Regions from separate parts of the Gluconobacter sp. DsW_058 genome, predicted to be linked through region 1. Evidence: riboswitches for the same ligand, from Rfam matches in the RefSeq annotation. Region 1 holds a riboswitch; each other region holds the start of a gene.
The links. Region 1 has a riboswitch for cobalamin ahead of HK24_RS11990 (CbtB-domain containing protein). Riboswitches for the same ligand answer to the same signal wherever they lie in the genome.
Positions count from the first base shown of each region.

Region 1 (7,877 bases):
CTGGCGACAGGCATGGTTCTTGTGGGCTGTGTCTCTAGCGGCACAGCGTCCAACGTGATGATCTTTCTTTCCAAAGGGGACGTCGCGCTGTCCGTCAGTATTAGTGCGCTGTCTACTTTGGTGGGAATTTTTGCAACACCATTACTGACACGACTGTATGTGTCTGCGGGTGTCTCTGTTGATAGCTGGGGGTTGTTCCGAAGCATCATTACCATGGTTGCGTTACCGGTTTTTGCCGGTGTGATTGTCAATACGCTGTGGCATCGGACCATCCAGCGGATTGAGAGCGCCTTGCCGCCCGTGGCCATGGTGTCCATTTTGCTGATCATTGGTTGCGTCGTCGCGGGCGCCAGTCCCTCCTTGGCTCAAGCTGGCCCCCTTTTGATCCTGGGCGTTATTCTGCATAACGCTATTGGTTTGTTGGGCGGATACTGGGGCGGCAGGCTTCTGGGTTTTGATGAGTCCGTCTGCCGAACGCTTGCGCTTGAAGTCGGGATGCAAAACTCGGCGCTCGCCGCAACGCTGGGCCGTCTTTACTTCTCACCCCTTGCAGCGCTGCCAGGAGCAGTTTTCTCCGTCTGGCACAATGTGTCCGGCTCCGTTCTGGCCGCATACTGGGCCGCGCGGCCTCTCAGTAAGGGCACGTCACGGATCAAGGCACCTTGAGATAATCCTGTATTCGCGGAACCATGAAATCAAGAAAGGCACGCACTCGCGGTGGGCTCTGATGTCCTGCAGGGAAGAGGGCATGAATGTCTTCTTCGTCCTGTATCGTGGCGTCACTCATAACTTCAACCAAGCGGCCAGCTTTCAGGTCTTCACGGACATGATATTCGCCAAGCCGTGCCAAGCCGACGCCTTGCAGGGCCATACGCCTTACCGTTTCACCATTATTCGCCAGAAGGGGACCGTGCACGCGGCGGTCAATCAGCCGCCCTTTTTCCTGAAACGGCCAGACAGGGGTTGTGCGCTGGAAGTTGAACCCAAGGCATTGATGGCTGTCTAAATCCGCAACGGTCTGAGGCGTTCCGTGTCGTTCAAGATAGGTGGGTGAGGCTACAATCCTGCGTGGCACCGCCCCCAGGTGACGGACTGTGAGGCCTGAATCCTGCAGTCGGCCGACACGGAAAGCCACGTCTGTCCGGTCAAGGTAAAGGTCTGTTACGTCGTCAGAAAGTGAGAGATCAATCAGGATTTCTGGATAGGCATTCCAGAACGCGGGGAGGAATGGCTCTAGTCCAAGGGTGCCGAACGCAACGGACGCATTGACCCGGACTGTCCCTCTGGGCTGCATGGTTCCCGTTGTGAGGCTGCGTTCAATATCATCGAGATCCGCTATCAGAGTGACAGCGCGCGTATAATAGATCTGTCCTTCCTGCGTTACGGAAAGGCGGCGGGTCGAGCGTTCGATCAGGCGGACACCCAGACGGGCTTCAATTCTGGCGATGAGCTTGCTGACGGTTGACGGCGTCATGACCAGCAGCCGGGCGGCTTCCGAGAAACTGCCGCTTTCGACTACCCGTAGAAAAACCTGCATTTCGCCAACGCGATTGTCCATCTCGATCTCATCTGTGAACGGGTTGCAGGGACTTTCTTCAAAGCACGCGAATTTTCAGGCGCGCATGATGCCAAGCGTGGATTGCCCCCTGCTTGAACAAGGTCGCCGGAAATGTTCTTCGCTACGAAACGGATTAAGAAATTTTCACAATATATCGTTTAAAATCAAGATTCAGGCGGCTCTTTCTCCGAGCCGCCTGAACCTGAAGTTTAGTGAGCCGAACGAACGTCGTTGCTCTTTTCACGTATGGCCCTGAACTCGGAGCCACCTTTCCACGTCGGCCAATCATGCGAGAAGGCCGCATCATATCCGACCTGGCGGACAACATCGACGTCCTGCGCTGCACCTCTGACGTCCCAGTCAGGGCTCCAGGCATCGCAGGCCTGATGATAGCAGGCCATATACGCCGTCAGCCATTTGCTGCCCGCGGCTGTTCCACCCTGAAGGAGATCGAACGGGCCAGCCATATCCATAACCGCGAGAACGGGCACGCCAGCCCGGGCGAAAGGCAGATGGTCCGCACGGTAGAAGGCTCCGCGCTCCGGCATAGCTTCCGGCTGGGTTGTACGGCCCTGCTTGAGGGCTGCGGCTGCGAAGTCGTCCTGCAGAGTGTCCTGTCCAGCGCCAATAATGAAGGCATTATGAGCTGGGCCTGCCATCTGCAGTACATCCATGGTCAGGTTAGCCGCAGTCTTGTTGAGCGGTGCTAGCGGATGGGCGACATACCAGCTCGATCCCAGAAGGCCACGCTCTTCACCGGTCCAGGATGCAAAACTGACAGTCCGTTTTGGCTTTGGCCCGTTCTTGAAAGCTCGTGCGATTTCCAGAACGGCTGCAATACCCGAACCATCGTCAATCGCTCCGCGCCGAATAACGGTCTTGCCTGCGGCGTCAGTGCTTTTACCAAACGCATCCCAGTGCGCGCCGAACATCACGGTTTCGTCGGGATAATCCGTACCCGTGATCTTGCCGATGACGTTCTGGCTCTGGAGGTGATCGACCTTGACCGGCATGTCCACTGAAAGCGTCGTGTCATGAATGTTGACCGGATGGAAATCGGGCGAACGCGCCTGACGACGCAGACGGTTAAGATCCAGCCCGGCGCGCGCAAACAATGTTTTGGCTGCATTGCCTTCAATCCAGCCGATCATCGGTACGGACTTCAGGTCCTTATCGTCGTGAAGAATGTCATATTCTTCACCCTGAGGTGCGACGACGGTGCTCCAGGGATAGGACGCGCCCGGAGTATCATGAATGATCAGCGCTCCAGCTGCACCGCGACGGGCTGCTTCCTCGAACTTGTAGGTCCAGCGGCCGTAATACGTCATGGTCTTGCCACCAAAGCGGCCAGCAACAGGCTCCTCTGGTCCAGCATCGAAATCAGGATCATTCACCAGAAAGACCGCAATTTTGCCGTGTAGATCAACCTGCTTGAAGTCATTCCAGCGACGTTCCGGCGCCGTCACACCATAGCCCACGAAGACCAGAGGGACGTTTGACAGCTGAAGGCGCTCGATCGGCTGGAGCGTTGACATGACGATATCTGTTAGCTGATGAAGCGGCAGAGCAGCCTGACCCCGTGTCTTAATCGTCGCGATTGCTTTCGGATCAGGACGGGTACGGATCATGGGGACATTCTGCGTCCATCCGCCATTTTCGCCGCCAGGTTCCAGTCCAAGCTTCTGATACTGATCGATCAGCCACTTGACCGTGACGGCCTCACCCGGGGTGCCAGGGGCACGTCCCTCAAATGAATCCGAAGCCAGAACCCGCATTGTCTCCGACATTCTAGCCGGGTCGATAGGGCCGGAGGCGCCTGCGTCAGACGCTGCATGGGCCCCGGAAAAGCCGATTGCGAGTGGAGCTATCGCGAAAGCGGCAAGAGCGGTAGCCAATTTCAGGCGGTTTCGAAGGGAAGATTTGTGCATCATGTCCTCAGTCTTTGTCATAACGCGTGTCTGACGAGATGAGGCACACCTTACACATCGGATTGCTGATCAGGAAATGGCATAAAATCATCGGACTGGCTGGTTGACGGAAAACGCGTCGCACCCCCATCTACGATTAATGACCACTCTCACCATTCCGGTTCTCCTGTCCCGCCATCCCCCCGTTGAGGGGAGTGAAGGCCTTTGTTATGGGCGACAGGAGATGGAACTGAGAGCGGGGTGGGAGGCCCAGGCCGCTGGTCTGTTGACCCTCGCAAAGGGCGCTGGTTGTTCAGTCATCTACACGTCACCATCGGCCCGGTGTCTGTCTGTCGCGCGAAGACTTGAGGCGCAGACCGGGTGGCCGCTGCGTTTGGATGACCGGTTACTGGAGCTAAATTTTGGCCAGTGGGAAGGGCTATCCTGGAATGTTGTGCCGCGTGTGGCTCTCGATAGCTGGGCCGAAGATCCTGAAGGGTTTTCTCCGCCGCGTGGTGAAAGTGGGCGAGCGCTACAGGAACGTGTGCAGTCTTTCTGGGCAGACCTTATTCGTGCCGGAGAGCCCGCGTTAGTTCTTTCGCACGGCGGCCCACTTCGTCTCCTTGATGGGCTTGCCAAAGGAGAAAGGGCGAACCTGCTAGCACCTTCAATGCCGCAGGGCAGCAGCAGGCTCCATTACGTCAGCGTTTGATCCACTCACGTCGGTCCGGGTTTCTTGTTTCCCAGCCCATGCGCTCCAGTTCTGGCGTTTTGGCATGGGCTGCCGGATATCCGATGCAAAGATACGCGATAAGGTTCCATCCCGGCTCGGCATCGAGAAGGTCTGACACGTGCTCGGGCTCAAGAATTGAGACCCAGCCCAGCCCAACACCTGCCGCCGTTGCAGCCAGCCAAAACGTATGGATAGCCATCACAGCGGACCACGTCGTTGTTTCCGGCATGGTCGCACGTCCAAGACCATGTCCTTGATCCGGGAAGGTTTCGCAGAAGACGGCGACATGATGCGGGGCATCATCTAATCCGGCCAGTTTGAGCGTTGCATAGGATGCTGCTTGTTCGCCTGCATATCCCTGAAGGGCTTCCCGGTTACAGGTTTCAAAGCTCTTCCGAACGGCTGCTTTTCGCTCCGGGTTTTCAACGAGCACGAAGCGCCAGGGCTCACTCAAACCAACGGAAGGCGCTAGGGTCGATGCATGCAGGAGATCGTCCAGAACCGATGCGGGCAGAGGGTCACGTTGGAAATGTCGCGCATCCCGGCGCCATGTGAAAAGGCGCTCCAGATCTTTTCTGAAATCGTCTGAAAAGGCTGGTGCCGTCATGGTTTATCCGTTGCGTGCAAAAGGTTTGTCAGCGCCCGCCGTCAGGACACGGGATGCCAGAGGCCCGAAGAGCAGTCCGATCGTAGCCCACAGAACGATCTGCATCCCCAAGGCTGCCTCGCGGAAACGCCAGAGCACTGTTGCCGGGAAATCTGTTGGAACTTCATTGATATCAGGCATACCGGCTTGTACGGCGGCCACCAGAATGATGAAGATACCCAGAGAGGCTAGTACGCCGTTCCAATGACCCAGGTGCCGGATGAGTGGTCGGCTGACCATGTAGGACGCGGCTGCCGCGCAAAGTGACAGAGCGATCATACCGAAATAGGCGCCGGTTCGTAGGCCAATGGTCGATGGAAGGCCAACGGCAGGGGGATTGGGAGGATATTTCAGGTCCGGCACCAGCACGAACACAACGAATGCTGCGGCAGCCAGAAGTGCAGACAAGGCTCGCGGCGAAAAGCGGCCTATGCGACCGTACACAAAAGCAAAAATAGTCGCGAAAATGCCACCGTAAGCCGCGCCATACATAACGGCAGCGGTGAGAAGCCCGAAAGACGCCTGTATGCCTCGGCTGATAATTTCCGGTTCAGGCGGATCGCCAGCAGCGAGGTCTTTCGCGCTCTCGAATGCAATCGCAAGATTGACCTGCGGCTCTCCAAAAAAACGCGCAAACACGAACGCAAGCAATGCGGCAGCAATCCCGGCAATCATGCCGCGGCTCAAAAGACGACCTGTCATGAAACTATGCTGCGTTTAGTGGCAGGGGAAGCCGAGAAGATGGCGCCCATCATGAACAAATTCATGAACTGCGTGCCCTGAAATCAAAGACGTCGCACCTTGTTCTGCACCAACAAAATAAAGCAGCATAAGGCTGAGCACGACCGTAAAGGCAGCCCATGGAAGGAGCGTGCGGATCGGCAGCGCAACCGGTGCGGCGATGCTGGCGGGCAGGTGGGGCGGGGAAAGGCTCTGGCTCATAATAGGCTCCGCTGGAAAAGCGCGTTCTGCGGTTGAAAATTGATAAAGGAGGTCTGGCTTCGCAACGTGATTTCACGAGCATTACAGTGGCGCGACCGCACCGGATTTGCACCGGCTTCTCCCTGCTTTCGCTAACAGGGAGGATGTAACCTTTCATGCGGGAGTGTCAACTTTTCCATGCTGAGGCCAGCACTGTCAGGAGAACGCACTCAGCGAGACTGGCCGTTGCTCCGAGTACGTCTCCTGTATATCCGCCGAGCAGTTTCCGGGCTACGGCGCGAACTCCAAGCATCGTGAACAGTGCGGCAAGAATAGTCTGAAGACCTAAGTGTGCGGGGAGGCAAATCACCGTCATGCAAAAGCCAGAAAACAAGGCGGCCAGTAGCTGATCCCGGGTCAGGTTGGAGAGCTGCTGTGCCAACCCATTGTCACGAGCAGGCTTTGTGAGGAACGTCAGGAGAGGCAGGATAGTGCGGGAAAGTGCTCCCGTTACAGCCATTGCCGGCAAGATCATTGAAGGAGGCAGCGCTGCTAACGTCGTAACGCGGACGATTAAGCAGATGCCCAAAGCTAACGCCCCATAGCTGCCGATACGACTATCGCGCATGATGGTCAGGCGCTTCTCAGGAGTATGGCGTCCGCCACAGCCATCCGCCATATCCGCCAGTCCGTCTTCGTGCAGGCCTCCGGTTAAGAGAACTTGTAGGCCGACGCTCCAGGCTGCGGCTACCAGAGGGGGAACACTCAAGGCGCTCAGCAGCAAGAACACTGATGCGCTGAGAATACCGACAAGCGCCCCAACCAGGGGCCAGCACCAGGCAGACCGCGCCAGAGACCAGTCCTGTCCGCTGACGCGCAGCCATCCCAAGGGAAGGCGGGTCAGCAGGCCCGCACCACAGGCGATGTCTTCTCGAATGGTGCGCCAAAGCCTCATTGAATGGAGACGTCTGATTGGGAAACAGCAGCCTCTGCGAACGTCGCCATACCGTTGTGGCAGGCCAATGCCGCTCTGAGGACGGGAATGGCAACGGCAGACCCCGATCCCTCTCCAAGGCGCAAGCCTAGGTCCAGTATTGGTTTCAGCCTGAGGGCATCTGCCAGCTTGCGGTGACCAGCCTCAGCGGAACAATGCGAGAGCTGTGTGTGGTCGAGTGCTGAGGCGGTCAATTTGATCAATGGCAGCACGGCTGCGGTACAGACGAAGCCGTCAAGCAGAACCGGGATACGATGGTGTCTGGCGGCCAGAACACTTCCGAGTATGGCGGCCAGTTCGTAACCACCCAGACAACGTGCGGCGTCCAAGGGGTCGTTAAGTGACGCCGCGTGCAGACACAGAGCCTCATCAATCACAGAAGCCTTGAGATTGACGCCCCCCTGATCGAGACCCGTGCCACGTCCTGCCCAGTCCGCGCCTGTACCCCCCAGGAGTGCTGCGCAAAGTGCGGCGGAGGGGGTTGTGTTGCCAATACCCATTTCGCCGGGGCAAAACAGATCCAGCGTGGGGGATACGGCGGTGTATCCGACCGAGACCGCATCGAGAAATTCGTCTTCGCCCATAGCCGGGGTCGCGGTAAAATCTGCTGTGGCCTTTAGATTTCGGACGGGCACAACAGCAAGGTCCGCACCAGCATTCCGGGCAAGCTGATTGATTGCTGCGCCGCCACTCTGGAAATTCGACACCATCTGGGCCGTAACATCCGAAGGCCACGGAGATACCCCCCGGCGGACCACACCATGATTTCCTGCAAAAATCGTTATCTGAACCTGTTCTAGCGTTGGTTTCTGATGGCCTTGCCATTCACCGAGCCAAATGGACAGCTCTTCCAACCGCCCGAGGCTGCCGGGAGGTTTGGTCAGAGTCGCGTCTCGCTCCGCTATCAGGGCGGCGACTTTTGGGTCGGGGTCTGGAAGTGACAGGCAGGCAGTGCGAAGTTCTGCCATGCTGGCGAAAGGGGGCTGACAGGACGAGGGCATGATGTGCGGTGGCATGACAGGTCTTTTGTGCTGTTATCAGGGACCATGCAAGAAGAAGGCGCAGGAGACATTGTGGCACAGACCATCACGCAAACAGGACTACCGGATGTGTCACTG
Region 1 covers NZ_JOPH01000068.1:40,210-48,086, forward strand. Annotated here, with positions in the region: gene HK24_RS11960 (bile acid:sodium symporter family protein) at 1-666, shown strand, start outside; gene HK24_RS11965 (LysR family transcriptional regulator) at 653-1,558, opposite strand; gene HK24_RS11970 (M20/M25/M40 family metallo-hydrolase) at 1,768-3,486, opposite strand; gene HK24_RS11975 (histidine phosphatase family protein) at 3,626-4,177, shown strand; gene bluB (5,6-dimethylbenzimidazole synthase) at 4,167-4,805, opposite strand; gene HK24_RS11985 (CbtA family protein) at 4,809-5,546, opposite strand; gene HK24_RS11990 (CbtB-domain containing protein) at 5,562-5,786, opposite strand; cobalamin riboswitch at 5,815-5,956, opposite strand; gene cobS (adenosylcobinamide-GDP ribazoletransferase) at 5,953-6,720, opposite strand; gene cobT (nicotinate-nucleotide--dimethylbenzimidazole phosphoribosyltransferase) at 6,717-7,760, opposite strand; gene cobU (bifunctional adenosylcobinamide kinase/adenosylcobinamide-phosphate guanylyltransferase) at 7,806-7,877, shown strand, end outside.

Region 2 (7,877 bases), on a different contig from region 1:
ATTGAAGAACGCTTCAATGTCCGCATTCCTTTCCCGATCGTTGAAGACCCCTCCATGGAGGTCGCCCGCGCCTACGGCATGATGGATCTGGAAGCACAGGACAGCGCCACGGTACGGTCCGTCTTTTTCATTGATCCGACGGGAATTATTCGCGCCATCCTGAGCTATCCTGCCAGCGTTGGCCGGTCAGTGGCCGAGTTGCAGCGTATGCTTTCCGCCTTGCAGGAAGTAGATCGCTCCAACGTGCTGACACCGGAAGGCTGGCAGCCTGGACAGGCCGCTATTGCCCCCCCTCTTCAGACCCAGGAAGCAGTTCAGAAAGCAGGTCCGAACTGGTTCCTTCAGCCGAAGAAGCCGCGCCCATGACTCTTCTCGCCCTCGAAGAAAGCCGAAATCTTGCTGAATGGCTGCGCCTGCTCGCGCAGCCTCAACGCCTCATGATCCTGTCGGCCCTGCTCGATAGCTCACATGCTGTCAGTGAAATCGAAACCATGACAGGTATTGGCCAACCAACACTGAGCCAGCACCTCGGCACCCTCCGCCGCAGTGGGTTGATTGAGTCTCAGCGAGAGTCCCGCGCCATCAGCTACTGCATGGCTGATACGCCTGATGCCGCTCGCGCCAGAATGCTCATCATGACACTCCGCCCTGACGGACTGGCAGTCTCACCAACAGCTACAGCCCCTTCACGCAAACCCGGTGCCCAACGCTCTTCCCTGGAAGGCGCAAGGTTTGCGCGCATCGTCCGTCCGCTCTCCCGATGACCAGAACCCGGCTTGCACCGCACCCTGTTTCACCGTGCGAGCCAACGGAAACTGTGCTGCTTTTCAAACGCTTTTAGATGGAAAAGGAGAAGGCCCATGACCCGATATCTGATGCTTCTGGCCTGCCTAACTGGTTTTGCCACCCTGTCTGGCTCGGCGTCAGCCGCGACACGCGATGAGCAGAAACAGGCCTGCCAAGGTGATGCCATCCGCCTGTGCACGTTTGCCATCCCTAACGAAGCCAAGATTACAGCCTGTATGAGAAAGAAGATGGATAAGCTCAGCCCAAAATGCCGGGCGATGTTTGAACCAGCTCCGCAGAAAAATACTGCGACAACAAAGCCAAAAAACTGAGACGTTTACCCTCTTGTCGTAATCGTGAAGATGGGCAGACAACGTTCAGACCAGCATTTACCTGAGGCACCTGCATATTAGGTGCCTTCGCGTTCTTCCGTCAGGATTGCACGAAGGCAGCGTTTTCATTATTGGATAACATATGAAAACAACCCGTCAGTACGGTCGTCGCAAGGTTACGCTCAAGGATGTAGCGGCACAGGTCGGGGTGTCCCACACGACAGTCTCGAATGCCTATATCCGGCCGGGCCAACTCTCGGCTGCGCTGAGGGAAAAGATCTTCGCAGCGGCCCAGGAGCTTGGATATACAGGCCCTGATCCAGCAGCGAAACAGCTTGCAACCGGGCATTCCGGGGCACTGGGCTTTCTCTTCAGTGAAGATCTCCCATACGCATTTTCTGATCCTGCCGTTCTCGCCGTCCTGAACGGCGTCGCGAAAAGCTGCGACGAAATGGAAACGGATCTGGCCCTGATTTCAGCAGGCAGCAGCCTCCGTAACATGAACACACCTGTTTCGCTCGGCAATGCTGCGGTCGACGGGTACATCCTTTATTCCGTGGCCCCCGATAGCCGGTGCGTTTTGATGGCGCAGCAGCGGAACGTTCCGCTCGTTGTGGTGGACCAGCCCCGTTTGGACAACGTGCCATATGTCGGCATTGATGACCGTGGAGCCGCCTACAACGCGGCAAAAACGCTGCTTGAGCTAGGACACCGTCGCTTCGGTATCCTGTCTCTCAAAACAGCCCATGACGATTATTTCGGCATCCTGACAGCCAAGCGTCGCGCCAATATTGCACACAGCACGATTGCCATGCGTCTGGAAGGGTACCTAACAGCTCTTCAGGAAGCTGGCATTGCCCCTGAAAACGTGCCGGCTTGGGAAATTCCGATCAACTCTGAAGAGTCCGGTGCTGAAGGCGCGCGCTTCTTGCTAAACCGGCAGAATGCACCGACAGCAATTCTGGCAATGAGCGACCGCGTTGCAATTGGCGCCATGCAGACAATCCGTGCGGCGGGTCTCAGCATTCCTGAAGACGTGTCGATTTTTGGATTTGATGACATTCCTGCCGCTGCCCTGTCGGACCTCAGCACAATTCGCCAGCCTCATGAGCGCAAAGGTATGGAGGCAGTCCGTCTCCTGACCCAGCAGGACGGCCGCCAGAACAAGAACGTCATTCTGGAAACAGAACTCGTCGCTCGCGGCAGCATTGGTCCAGCCCCCAAGGGCTGAACCACACTGTATTAGCGGGCGACGTTCAGAAGCCCGGCAATACTGTCGATCTGGAAATCCGGCTTCAGGTCAATGCACTGCGTTGCAGACCCGTGCCCATAACTCGCCCAGCAGGATGCAATGCCACTATTGCGGGCAAATCCAAGATCTGCCGCCGTGTCGCCAACCATCAGAAAATCCGATGCGGGGACTTCCGGAAACAACGGCCGCACACGGTCTGTCATGACCCGGGGATCCGGCTTGTGCGGGTAGTCTGGTTCGGACGCAATCACATTGCTGATCCACCCACCAAGCCCGAAGCGCTCGATACTGGCATGAACAGTTGGAGCATGCTTGTTGCTGAGAATTACCAGCGTTGCCCCGTCAGCCTTAAGATCGTCGAGCACTGACTTCACCCCGTCAAACAGGACGGTCTCTTCCTGATCGGCTTTAGGGTAATAAGCCCGATAATGACGAACAAAAGCCTGTGCATCATCAACATCACTGTCGGGAACGATCGCCTGAAACAGCGTCTGAAGGGTCCCACCCTTTGAAAGCTGATGCTTCAGGGCGTCTGATGAAGGGCCCTTGTAGCCGCTGGCTTCAAAGGCTTCCTTCAGGCTGCGAAGAATGGCCGGCTGCGTTTCCGCCAGAGTACCATCGTAGTCGAGAAGAACGATCGGGAATCTTGTCATTCTCTTTTGTCACCCCGTTTAAGCAGGAAATCCAGCCCTCTCCGCTTTAGATCGGACGTCGCCCGAGAAGGCGGCAAAGGGCTGATGCTGTATCTGCATGATTCAACGTATAGAAATGGAATTGCTCCACCCCTTCAGCTTTCAGTGTCTGACAAAGCCGGTCTGCAATCGTGGCCGCGACAAACGCCCGCGCCTGGGGCATTTCATCCAATCCATCGAACAGGTCGCGCATCCACTTCGGCACGTTTGCACCACACATATCGGCAAACTTCCAGGCCTGCGCAGCACTTCCAACCGGAAGAATACCCGGCACGATCGGCCGCTCGATTCCAATGGCCGCAGCGCGGTCCCGGAAGCGTAGAAATGTGTCCGCTTCGAAGAAGAACTGCGTCAAAGCCCGGTCCGCACCCGCATCAATCTTCGCTCGCAGATGCTCCAGATCCGACTGCGGGCTAAGCGCGGCAGGATGCGTTTCCGGATATGCCGCAACGGAGATTTCGAACGGCGCAATCTCCTTCAATCCGCGCACCAGATCCACAGCCCCCGCGTAGCCTTCCGGATGAGGCTCATAGACGCCCCCGGCTGACGGCGGCGGATCACCACGCAAGGCCACGATGTGCTTCACACCGGCCTCCCAGTACGCCTGCGCCACGGCATTGACGTCTTCTTTGGAGGCTCCCACGCAGGTCAGATGCCCAGCCATTGGCGCGCCAGTTTCCCGAACCATGTCTTTCAGGGTGGCCAGGGTGCGGTCCCGTGTTGACCCACCTGCCCCATACGTCACGGACATGAACTGCGGACCAAAAGCAGCTAGCGTTTTTGCGTTTTCCAGCAGCGTGGCGGCTGCCTTTTCCGACTTTGCAGGAAAAAACTCGAACGAAATTGCGGGCAGAGGCCCTGTCTGTGCGGGCATCACGCCAGCTCCTTATTCAATAATTCAGCTTAGTTGGGGCGTTGGCCGAGCCAGAGTTTCACAGTCAGTTCGCCTTCAAGAGCCACTGGCTCTGCGGGAACCAGACCAGCAGCGCGAAACCACGTCGCCATCTGCGCATCGGTAAACCCAAGCCGGACATGCGCATCCCGTGTGCGAAGTTCTTCCCGGTTATGGGAGGCAAAATCGATAATTAGTAAGCGACCGTTGGCATCCAGAATACGCGCGGCTTCCGCAATTACAGCAGCCGGATGCTGTGCGTAGTGCAGAACCTGATGCATGACTGCGACATCGGCTGAATGCTCCGGCAGCGGAAGGGCCTGAAAGTCCCCCTGCCGCAGATCAGCCTGCTCAAGACCAACTTCCGCAAGCTTGGTCCGCGCCAACCGCAGCATGGAGGGACTGCGATCAAACCCGATGACTGTCTGGGTGCCGCTTCCCAGCAGTTCCATCATGCGACCTGTTCCCGTGCCTATATCCACGAGCCGGCCGATCGGAGATGCTGAAAGCGTCTTTACGATCGCTGCTTCGACCTCCTGTTCGGACACATGCAAGGAACGCAACGCGTCCCATTCTGCCGCGTGGGTTTCAAACCAGTCTTCCGCCGCGAGCGCACGAACATCCCGAATGGCCTGCAAGCGAATACGATCCGCACGGATTTCCGCCGGTTCCCGCGCAGTCCATCGATCCAGCGCCATAAAGACAGGCTCCAGACGTTCCAGAACACCCAAAGTCAAAAAAACCCAGCTTCCTTCCTTGCGGCGCTCAATCAATCCCGCATCTGCCAGGATCTTCACATGCCGTGACACGCGGGGCTGACTTTGCCCGAGCACCTGCGCCACCTCGCCGATGGACAGTTCCATCTCGCGCAGAAGGGCCAAAATCCGCAGACGGGTCATGTCTGCCAGTGCCTGGAAAATGATGAGGGCCTGTTCCATATGGATTTACATATAAGGAGTTCTTTATATGAGCAAGAGCTATTGACTCTTTTTCGGAACATGCGGCAGTCATAAGGCTTGTCATGGTTCCACGTCGGATGTTCACGCATCCGGCGTGGCTAAGAGGGAAGCCGGTGCAAAGCCGGCGCTGCCCCCGCAACTGTCAGCGGCGAGTGCCGATTCCACACAGGCCACTGGGCGAAAGTCCGGGAAGGCGGAATCAGCGCGAAGACCCGTAAGCCAGGAGACCTGCCACGACACATAACATCCTCCGGCGGGGCGTTCCGGACGGGTCACGCATGTCTCCACGCCGCACATTTCCTGTTCGGGGCGTGAATGATCCTGCATGCCCTGCGAGCGCACTGCCACGAACCTGTCGAGGCTTTCATGACCGTCCGCGTCGCAACTCTGGGCTTTCCGCGTATCGGCACCCGCCGTGAACTGAAAACCGCTCTTGAACAGTACTGGGCAGGAAATTCTTCCGCCAATGATCTGCTTTCCACCGCCGCGTCCCTTCGGGCGTCAGCCTGGCAGCGCCAGAAAGACCTCGGCGCAGAGATCATCCCTTCCAACGATTTTTCGCTTTACGATCATGTGCTGGATACATCCGCAATGGTCGGTGCTGTTCCCGCCATTTACGGCAACGTGCAGGGCAAGGTGGACTTGGGAACCTACTTCGCCATGGCGCGCGGCTCCCAAACGACATCCGAAGAGTGTGGCTGCGGTCATGCTCATGGCGCACCTCAGGACGTTCCCGCCGCCGAAATGACCAAGTGGTTTGACACGAACTACCATTACCTTGTCCCGCAATTCACAGCAGACCAGACGTTCCGCCTCGCCTCTACAAAAGCGGTGGAGGAATATCATGAAGCCAAGGCGCTTGGGATTGAGACACGCCCCGTTCTGCTCGGACCTGTCAGCTTCCTGCTTCTGGGAAAATGTGACGGCCCGGCGTTTGATCGCCTTGATCTGCTCCCTGCCCTGCTGCCCATTTATGAACGGGTTCTGAACGCCCTCCGCGCAGAAGGCGCAGACTGGGTTCAGATTGACGAGCCCTGCCTTGTTCTGGATCTGCCGGACAATGCTGCCGCAGCTTTCAAAACGACCTACAACACTCTGACAGCCGCTGTTCCAGACCTCAAACTGATGCTCGCCACGTATTTCGGTGCGCTCGGAAACAATCAGGACATCGCCCTAAGCCTGCCAGTTCACGGCCTGCATGTGGATCTTGTCCGCGCTCCCGAACAGCTTGCATCCATTCTGGAAAAAGCACGACCTGACCTGCTGCTATCTCTGGGCGTAGTGGATGGGCGGAATATCTGGAAGGCCGACCTGAACGCGCTTCTGGACCATCTTGAACCACTGGCGCGCCAGCGTGACCTCATCCTTGCTCCGTCCTGCTCTCTCCTCCACACACCCATTGATCTGGAACGGGAGACAGATCTGGACGCGGATGTGAAATCCTGGCTCGCATTCGCCGTTCAGAAAATCGAAGAATTGTACACACTGGCACGCGCCCTGAATGAAGGCCGGGGCGCTGTGCAAGCCACTTTAGCCGAAAACGCTGCGGCTCTTCAGGCACGTCGCTCTTCCACGAAAATCAACGATCCTGCCGTTCAGGCACGCTCTGCAGATCGCAACCCAGCTCTCACCCAGCGCCTTTCCCCCTTCCCCGCGCGCCGTCCATTGCAACAGTCCAAACTCAGGCTGCCGCTTTACCCAACGACAACAATCGGGTCCTTCCCCCAGACGCCGGAAGTCCGCAAAGCCCGTGCAGATCATGCACGAGGAGAGCTCTCTTCCGAGGCTTACGAAACCTTCCTGCGGGAAGAAACCGCCCGGACCATCCGCTGGCAGGAAGAGATTGATCTTGATGTGCTGGTGCATGGCGAGTTTGAGCGCAATGACATGGTGCAGTATTTCGGGGAGCAGCTTTCCGGCTTTGCGTTCACGAAGCACGCCTGGGTTCAGTCCTACGGGTCCCGCTATGTCCGGCCACCCATCATTTTCGGGGATGTGTCACGCCCGAAAGCCATGACGGTTGAATGGTGGGAATATGCCCAGTCCATCACCAGCCGCCCGATGAAAGGTATGCTGACGGGGCCTGTCACGATCCTGAACTGGTCTTTCGTGCGAGACGATCAACCGCGTGCGGAAACATGCCGACAGATCGCTTTCGCGATCCGGGATGAAGTGTGCGATCTGGAAAAAGCCGGGGGCGGCATCATCCAGATTGATGAAGCCGCCTTGCGTGAAGGCCTGCCGCTCCGTCGCGCAGACTGGCAATCCTATCTGGACTGGGCCGTGGAGAGCTTCCGCATTTCAGCCTCGGGTGTGCAGGACGCCACACAGATCCACACCCATATGTGCTACTCGGAATTCAACGATATCATTGCCGCCATTGGCGCAATGGATGCGGATGTGATTTCGATTGAAACCGCCCGCTCCCGCATGGAACTACTCGATGCGTTCGCAGCCTATCGCTACCCTGCGGAAATCGGGCCGGGCGTTTACGATATCCATTCCCCACGCGTGCCGTCTGTCGAGGAAATGGTGGACCTGCTTCGAGCTGCCAGCAAAACAATCAGCCCGGATGTCCTTTGGGTCAATCCGGATTGCGGACTAAAAACCCGCAAATGGCCGGAGACGAAAGCTGCGCTCCTCAACATGGTTGCGACAGCCCATTATATGCGTCCGTAAACCAGCGAGTAGATGGGGTGAATCACCACCCCATCATACGCAATTACCAGATTTTGACGCGCTGATCCGGTGTGAGATAGAGCTTGTCACCCGGCTGTACATTCCAGGCCTTGTACCAGAGATCCACGTTGTGCATCGGGATGTTTACCCGAGCTTTCGGCGGCGAGTGCGGGTCGATAACAACCATCTGCTTCTCCGTGTCTGGACGAACCTTCTCACGCCAGACCTGTGCCCATCCCATAAACACGCGCTGATCGCCCGTCAGACCATCAATAACCGGAGCTG
Region 2 covers NZ_JOPH01000033.1:47,280-55,156, reverse strand. Annotated here, with positions in the region: gene HK24_RS06385 (peroxiredoxin) at 1-366, shown strand, start outside; gene HK24_RS06380 (helix-turn-helix transcriptional regulator) at 363-764, shown strand; gene HK24_RS06375 (hypothetical protein) at 861-1,118, shown strand; gene HK24_RS06370 (LacI family DNA-binding transcriptional regulator) at 1,261-2,349, shown strand; gene HK24_RS06365 (HAD family hydrolase) at 2,361-3,023, opposite strand; gene metF (methylenetetrahydrofolate reductase [NAD(P)H]) at 3,070-3,936, opposite strand; gene HK24_RS06355 (metalloregulator ArsR/SmtB family transcription factor) at 3,966-4,892, opposite strand; cobalamin riboswitch at 4,960-5,164, shown strand; gene metE (5-methyltetrahydropteroyltriglutamate--homocysteine S-methyltransferase) at 5,280-7,592, shown strand; gene HK24_RS06345 (M13 family metallopeptidase) at 7,636-7,877, opposite strand, start outside.
Region 2: linked by a shared signal. The riboswitch ahead of metE (5-methyltetrahydropteroyltriglutamate--homocysteine S-methyltransferase) and the one ahead of HK24_RS11990 (CbtB-domain containing protein) in region 1 are both predicted to bind cobalamin.

Region 3 (7,877 bases), on a different contig from region 1:
TTCCCGTATTTCTAAAGTTACAAATGATATTCATTCTCAGAAACTTCAATCTTTAATTCACGCACCTTCGCAGTTGTTACATTGTAGGCAGCATTCCTGCGATGTTGAGCGGGCAAGTCGTTCGTACAAAAAATAATTATGAAAATTGGTGTTTTTCAAGAATCGCTTCGTAAAAGACGTTTTCCTGTCGAATCAGCTAAGAACTGGCCTTCACGGTCTGCCTTTGAATGCCAAGCCCTTCGATTTCCAGCTCTACGACATCCCCTGGTTTGAGATAGACTGGGTGAGGCTTGATGCCCATTCCGACGCCGGCAGGTGTGCCTGTGGCAATGATATCGCCCGGCATCAGGGTCATGTAGTTGCTGACATGTGAAATGATGCTGCGGACGTCAAAGATCATGTTGGAGGTATGCCCCGTCTGCCGACGGTGTCCGTTGACATCTAACCGCATGGAGAGCGCTTGCGGATCGGCGATCTCATCGGTCGTCACAAGCCATGGTCCCAAGGGCCCGAATGAGTCGCAGCCTTTGCCTTTGTCCCACTGGCTTGTCTGCATCTGAAATGAGCGTTCAGAGACATCATTGGCGACACAATATCCCGCAACATGCTCCAAAGCCTTCTCCGGGGAGACGTAGGACGCTTTTGTGCCAATAATGACTGCGAGTTCGACTTCCCAGTCCAATTTGGTGGCATGTTGGGGGATCAGAATACCATCGCTCGGACCCGTCAGGGCAGAGATGGCTTTCATGAAGACGATTGGCTCTGAGGGGAGGGGAAGGCCTGCTTCCTCGGCATGATCCCGATAGTTCAGGCCAATGCAGATATACTTTCCGGCACCTGAGAACGGAATACCGTAGCGTGGTGCTTCTGAAACGACAGGGAGAGTGGTCGGATTAATCGCCCGCAAGGCGTCCAGCTGCTCTGGAGACAGGTGGGCAACTGTAATATCAGGCAAAATCCCTTTGAGGCTTCTCAGGATGCCAGTGTCATCAATGAGTCCAGGTGTTTCTTGATCCAAGGGACCAAAACGACAGAGCTTCATCCTGCGACACTTTCTGTCCAGAATAGGAAAGCATGAGATTAGGCATGTTTTGGTTCCTCTTCCAAGGGATTGAGGGGCCTCCATTGTTCAAATTGATAACTTCAGTTATTAATATGTTATAACATACGTGTTTGACTATATGGGAGTTTCGGTTATGCCCCTGCTCAATGATGGTTCCCCGGAAGGGGATGAAAAGGGAACGCAGTGAAATGCTGCGGCTGCCCCCGCAACTGTGAGCGGTGAGGCTGATCACGATGGGTTCCGGGAACCCGGCCACTGGGGCGTCAGCCTTGGGAAGGCTCGCGATCTGCCGATGATCCGCAAGCCAGGAGACCTGCCATCGAAAATGGTCATGGACGAAGCGAAAGGGCGGGGTGCACCGGACGCAGCAGGATGTTTTTCCTGCTCATCGTAGTGACGCATTGTTGAGTGAAGTTTGCGTTATCCATGAGGAAAATCAGTTTTGTCGGTGTGTTGCCCGTCGCGGCATTGACCGTTTTTCAGCCCGCGTTCGCCCAGACAGAAGACGTCAGGAAGGCGGCAGCCAAAGCGAAAGAAGAGCACATTACGGCGCACGGTCGGGCGCAGCCGCTGAAGGATAGTGCTGTTATCGGGGGCAGACTTGGGCTGACAGTTCAACATAATCCTACGACGATCAATGTGATTCAGCGCAGCGTGATGGAACAGCGCGGCTATGTGCACGCTGAAGACGCCGCAGACAGTGCACCGGGCGTTTCTTCCGGTGGATCGCCAGGAAGTCCGGCGCAGATGATGATGCGCGGCTTCAGCGGAAATCAGGTTCTGATCCTGCGAGATGGCATTTATTATGGCCCGACCACGATGGTGAACCGTCCGCTCAACAGCTTCAATCTTGAGAGCGTTCAGGTTCTCAAGGGGCCGTCGTCTGTTCTGTACGGGCAGGGCGCTGTTGGCGGCACGGTGGACATGCGAACGCGTGATCCTGCGTTTGATGGGCCGCATGCCAATGCTCTGGTATCTTATGGCAGTTTCAATACGTGGAATGCTGGCGTGGGCGGTTCGGTTCCCATTACCGACACTTTGGCCATTCGAAGTGATTTCAGTCGTACCTCGTCTGATGGATACGTTGCTGGCGCAGATCCACACAGCAACGATTTCACGACAACGTTGCTCTGGCACCCTTCGAAGAAATTTACAGCCCGCTTTGGCGTCGACTATCTGACAGATCGCTTGTCGACGTACTATGGAACCCCTTTGGTCCCGCTGGCTCAGGTCCATGATGGCGTAGGTGGCCTGCTGTCGTCTTCCAAGGGATTAGGCGTAAGCCGGTCATCGCTCTGGCGGTATTACAATGCCAAGGATGCAAAAGCTGGCTCGGTTAATGTGACTCCGACGCTCCATCTGACGTGGCAGCCAACGGAGAACATGACGTTCCACAATAAAACCTATGTCCTTTATGCCAAGCGCAACTGGAATAACGCTGAATCCTACAGCTATATCGGTTCAGCCGGGCAGACGGACGCAGCGGGAAATGCCATTGCACCCGGTCGGGTCGGCCGGGATCGGTTCTATGTTTATATGAACCAGCATCAGGTTGGTGACACGCTGGATGGCCAGTTTGATTTCCACGTTTTCGGAATGAAGAACCGTCTGGTCGTCGGTGGAGACGCGTATTATGTGCGGCTCATCCGGAACCGTGGTTTTCCGGACGCGACATATGCGGACAGTGTTTCTCTGAGTAGTCCTGAGAGTACGGCCGTCGGAAGTTTTGCTGGGGAGTATCCATATACAAAATCTCCCACGACCATGGTGGACGCAGGCATCTTTATGGAAGACGTCCTGACCGTGAGGGACAATCTGCGTGTAGTGGGTGGATTTCGCTATGACTGGCTGAAACTGGACCGCCAGAATTATAGCCAGTCCGGTGCGTTCAATCCTGCGACCAGCTTTAAGGGGAACTACAATCCTGCCAACTTCAGGATTGGCCCTGTTTATGATCTGACAGACAACATCAGCCTCTACGGCGTGTACACAACGGCTGAAGATCCGCCGGGCTCCAATATCTTCCTGGTTAATAAAGGCCAGTTTTCACGCTTGAGTCAGTCCAGGCAGGGAGAAATCGGCGCCAAGGGTTCTTTCTGGAAAGGGCGCCTGTCCTCTACGCTGTCTCTGTACGATATCAGCCGTACCCGAGTTCTCGTTGCCACCGGTGTGGACAGCGTGGCAACTGCGGGCGTTCAGAAGTCACGGGGTGTGGAATGGCAGGGGGACCTCACGCTGGGCAAACACTGGAGCCTGTCGGGAAATGTCGCCTATACGTGGTCTCGTTATGGATCATTCCATCCCTCAGCGTCAGTGAATGCTTCCGGGAACGAGGTCCCGAACGTTCCGGCTGTAACGGCCAACCTGTGGGGTGTCTGGTCCCGGGTTGCAGATCTGCCGGTCGATCTGGGGGCTGGAATGCGTTACGTATCTGCCCGCAAGGGCGATTACGCCAACACCCTGAGTCTGAAAGACTATGCGCTCGTCAATCTTTTCGCGGCATGGCATGCCTATAGCGGCGTGACGGTTTATGGCCGGGTAGACAATGTAGGCAACAAGCACTTCATCCAGTGGGCTGACACCAGTTATCCGAGTGAAGTGATGCTGGGGGCGCCGCGGTCCTTCTCGATCAGTGTTCAGGCCGGTTTCTGATCGTGTCTGAGGTTGTGCTTCAGACGCATGGTGTCGGGTATGACCGCATACTCTCTTTGACGGATTTCTCCGTCAGGGAGGGTGAGCATGTTGCACTCATTGGCCCGAATGGTGCAGGGAAAAGCACGCTTCTGAGGCTCCTCGCGGGATTAATTTCGCCCACGGAAGGGGAGATAGTTCTGGAAGGAACGCTGCTCAGTACCCTGTCCAGACCAGCGGTAGCGCGGGAGATTGCGTGGCTTTCCCAGACCGATGATGTAACTCCTGAATTCATAGTTGAGGATTATATCGCACTTGGTCGTCTCCCGTTTCGGGGCACTGTCCAAGCGCAGCAGGATACTGCGAATCTGCAAACAGCAATCCAGTATTTCCGTGTCGAACCTTTTTTAAAACGGCCGATTTGCAGTCTTTCTGGTGGTGAGCGTCAGCGTGTGATGCTGGCGCGATGTCTGGCCCAGACCCCCAAAATACTGTTGCTGGATGAGCCCACGAATCACCTGGATCTTGCGGCCAGAGCAGAGCTTCTAAATCTGCTTCGTGACCTCCCTCTGACAATCGTGGCCGTCCTGCATGACCTGTCTTTCGTGCCTGATTTTGCGCCGAGAACTCTCTTGATGAGGGACGGAGAAATCATTTTGGATGGGGCGTCTTCTGAGGTTTTGCTCTCTTCGGAACTAGGGTGTGCGTTCGGCTTGAATGTTCATTCCGTTCAACTGGATGATGGCAGCACGACGTTCGTTTTTAGGCCGCGAGGCGCATGAAAACGCCTACCTTTATGCTGTTTCTGGGGTTCTGTGGCTTTGCCGTGCAAACGGCCTTCGCCTACCCGGTTACCGTGCAGAGCTGCGGGAAGCCCGTAACGATCACGCATCAGCCAGAGCACGCTGTCATCCACGACGTTAATATGGCGGAAATGGCTTTTGCTCTGCATTTGCAGCCCTATATTCGTGGTTTGACCGGGATATCAGGCTGGAACAAATACACACCGGGTTTCAAAGCTCAGCAAGGTGATATCCCGGAAATTGCAACTCACTATCCCAGTCTTGAACAATTGCTTGATGCCGGAACAGATTTTTTCTTTGCAGGCTGGAATTATGGGATGCATGTCGGTGGAGATGTGACACCCGAGACCTTGGCAATTCAGGGTATCCCGACGCTTGTTCTGTCTGAAAGCTGCTTCCGGGCCGGACACTCTACAGCTCTCCCGACATTAGACCTTCTGTATGGCGACGAAGAAAAACTTGGACAGGTTTTCGGCCGGGAGCAGCAGGCTCGGCAATTGGTCGAAGGCTGGCAGAGGCGCGTTCAGCACATTCAGGATCGTCTCAAGGGCCATCACCCGTTACGTGTTTTTCTCTATGACAGTGGACGCGACCGGCCATTTACAGCTGGCCAATATGCCCTTGCGACAGAGCTGATCCGGCTGGGCGGGGGCGAAAATATTTTTCGTGATTTACCAACAAACTGGGGTGCTGCTTCGTGGGAAAACGCGGGTTTGCGTGATCCTGAAGCTATCTTGGTGATGGATTACGGGGCAGGTGTTTCAGACAGTCTGAAATTTCTGCGAAGCCAGCCATTGCTGATGGAGAGTACGGCCCTGAAGACAAACCGTATTATGGTTGTGCGCTATGATGAAATGACGCCGTCTCCCGCGAATATCGATGTGATCGAAAAAATTGCAGCCTTTCTCCATCCGGACGCAGCACCTTAGATGAAGCGTGTTCTTGGCATCAGCGCTTTGCCGGCTCTGAGTGTGCTGGCATTTTTGGAAGTTACGCTCGGAAGTGCTTCTCTTCGCTGGCATTCGTTGCACGCGGGACTTTTGGCCGGTCCAGCCAGCCATGATATTGCCGCCCGGATTATCTGGTCCCTGCGAATGCCAAGGCTGGTTCTGGCTTTCTTGACCGGAGCAATTCTTGCCGGTGCAGGGGCACTTCTTCAGGCCGTAACCCGCAACCCCTTGGCAGATCCGTTTCTCTTCGGGTTGTCCTCGGGCTCAGCAACAGGGGCTGTTGCTGTCATCGTATTGTTGGGGGACGTTTTCGGCGTCTGGACGATCGCTTTTGGTGCCGTCGGTGGGGCATTTCTGGCAACCTCAGCACTTCTGTTGCTGGTATCGTTTAGATCCCGGTCTGGCGCACGGGTCTCAACGGAACGGATGCTGCTGTCTGGACTGGCGATTTCCTTCGTCTTCTCTACTCTGACAAACCTGCTGATTTTCTGGGGTGACCGTAATACGGCGCAATCCGTTCTGTTCTGGACGATGGGCAGTTTTTCCGCCGCTCGCTGGTCGGCCCTGCCACTTGTCGTGTTGGGGCTTCTGCCCGTGATCTTCGGTAAATGGGCTTTTGGCGCTGATCTGGATGCCTTGATGGCCGGGGAGGAAACCGCAGCGTCCCTTGGGGTGCAAACAAGAAAGCTACGGCTTTGTGTTCTTGCCCTTTGCGCGTTTAGCTGTGCAACGACAGTGGCTTTGTGTGGGCCGATCGGCTTCGTCGGACTGATTGTGCCTCATCTCATAAGGCCCATCTGGGGACGGTCTGTTCAGAATATCCTTATCCCCGCTATGGTCGCGGGGGGGATGCTGACAATCCTTTCAGATCTTCTCAGCCGCTGTCTTTTGCCGTCTCAGGAGCTGCCAGTTGGGATAGTCATTTCTGCGATAGGTGCTTGTTTCCTGATGGGGCTTCTGACACGGCGTTGATGTGTATTTGGCGCGTTTGCTTCAGAGAGACACCGTGATACCGCCGTCCACATACAAAACATGGCCACTCACAAACGAAGATGCGCCGGAAGCAAGGAAAATACAGGCCCCTGTCAGCTCATCAAGCTGTCCCCATCGACCCGCAGGTGTGCGCTTCTCCAACCACGTTGAAAATTCTGCATCATTTACGAGTGCAGCGTTGAGCGGCGTATCGAAGTAACCCGGCGCAATGGCATTGCACTGAAGGCCGTGTCTTGCCCACTCGGTCGCCATCCCCTTAGTCAGATTCCCTACGGCACCCTTGGTGGCCGTATAGGGGGAGATATTTGGGCGGGCGAGGGCCGTCTGGACGCTGGCAATATTGATGATCTTACCCTGCCTACGGCCTAGCATATGTCTTGCAACAGCCTGTCCAACATTGAAAATGGAGGTCAGGTTTGTTTGAAGAACCTTCTGAAACATTTCTGGTGGGAAGTCTTCCAAGGGCGCGCGGTGCTGCATTCCTGCATTGTTGACCAGAATATCAATAGGCCCGGTATCTTCTTCAAAGCGATCGATTGCCGTTCGAACAGCTGCATGGTCGGTCACGTCAAAAACAAGTGTCTCGACACCTCCCAGTTCCTCGGCTGCGGCCGAGAGTTTGGAAGCATCCCGCCCATTCAGAACAACTTCAGCGCCCGCCGCTTGCAGGCCTTTGGCCAGACTGAAGCCGATACCTTGAGACGATCCCGTAATCAGAGCGCGACGTCCCGTCAGGTCAAAAAGAGATACACTCATGGAAAATCCTTCTTCCTTTGCTGTGTCAGCGCTCTGTCAACGCGGATCAGATGAACATTGAAATACCAACGCAGAAGACCAGTCCCAGAACGGCAATGATCGTTTCCAGAACTGACCAGGTCTTGATTGTCTGCGGCACGGTCAGGCCAAGATATTCTTTCATCTGCCAGAAGCCGGCATCGTTCATGGGGCCGAAAGCCACGGACCCTGCGCCGGTGGCAATCACCATGAGTTCTGGCGATACGCCCTGCGAGTGCGCGAGGATCGGACCCGCGATGCCGGAGGCCGTACTCATTGCAACGGTAGAAGACCCGCAAGCGACGCGGACGATCGCGGCCAGAAGCCATGCGAGCACGAGAAGTGGAACGTGCGCGCTGACGGCAGCGTCCGTGATGGCTTTCGAGACGCCACTATCAATGAGTTCACGACCAAAGCCCCCGCCTGCACCCACCAGAAGCATGATCAGGGCCGTTGGGCCAAGACACTCATTGGTGAAGCGAAGAATGGTTTCTCGTGAAAAGCCGCGGGCTAATCCTAGCACGTAAAACGACATGACGGTTGCCAGAAGCAGCGCAATGTCCGTGTTGCCGATGAAGTGCAGGAACATGTTTGGTGCGCTTCTCGGAGTCGTAAACATGTCTGCGGAAGAGCCGATCAGCATCAGGATGACCGGGCATGTGA
Region 3 covers NZ_JOPH01000034.1:4,100-11,976, forward strand. Annotated here, with positions in the region: gene HK24_RS06715 (fumarylacetoacetate hydrolase family protein) at 197-1,042, opposite strand; cobalamin riboswitch at 1,197-1,399, shown strand; gene HK24_RS06720 (TonB-dependent siderophore receptor) at 1,490-3,715, shown strand; gene HK24_RS06725 (ABC transporter ATP-binding protein) at 3,718-4,476, shown strand; gene HK24_RS06730 (ABC transporter substrate-binding protein) at 4,473-5,426, shown strand; gene HK24_RS06735 (iron ABC transporter permease) at 5,427-6,419, shown strand; gene HK24_RS06740 (SDR family oxidoreductase) at 6,441-7,196, opposite strand; gene HK24_RS06745 (gluconate:H+ symporter) at 7,243-7,877, opposite strand, start outside.
Region 3: linked by a shared signal. The riboswitch ahead of HK24_RS06720 (TonB-dependent siderophore receptor) and the one ahead of HK24_RS11990 (CbtB-domain containing protein) in region 1 are both predicted to bind cobalamin.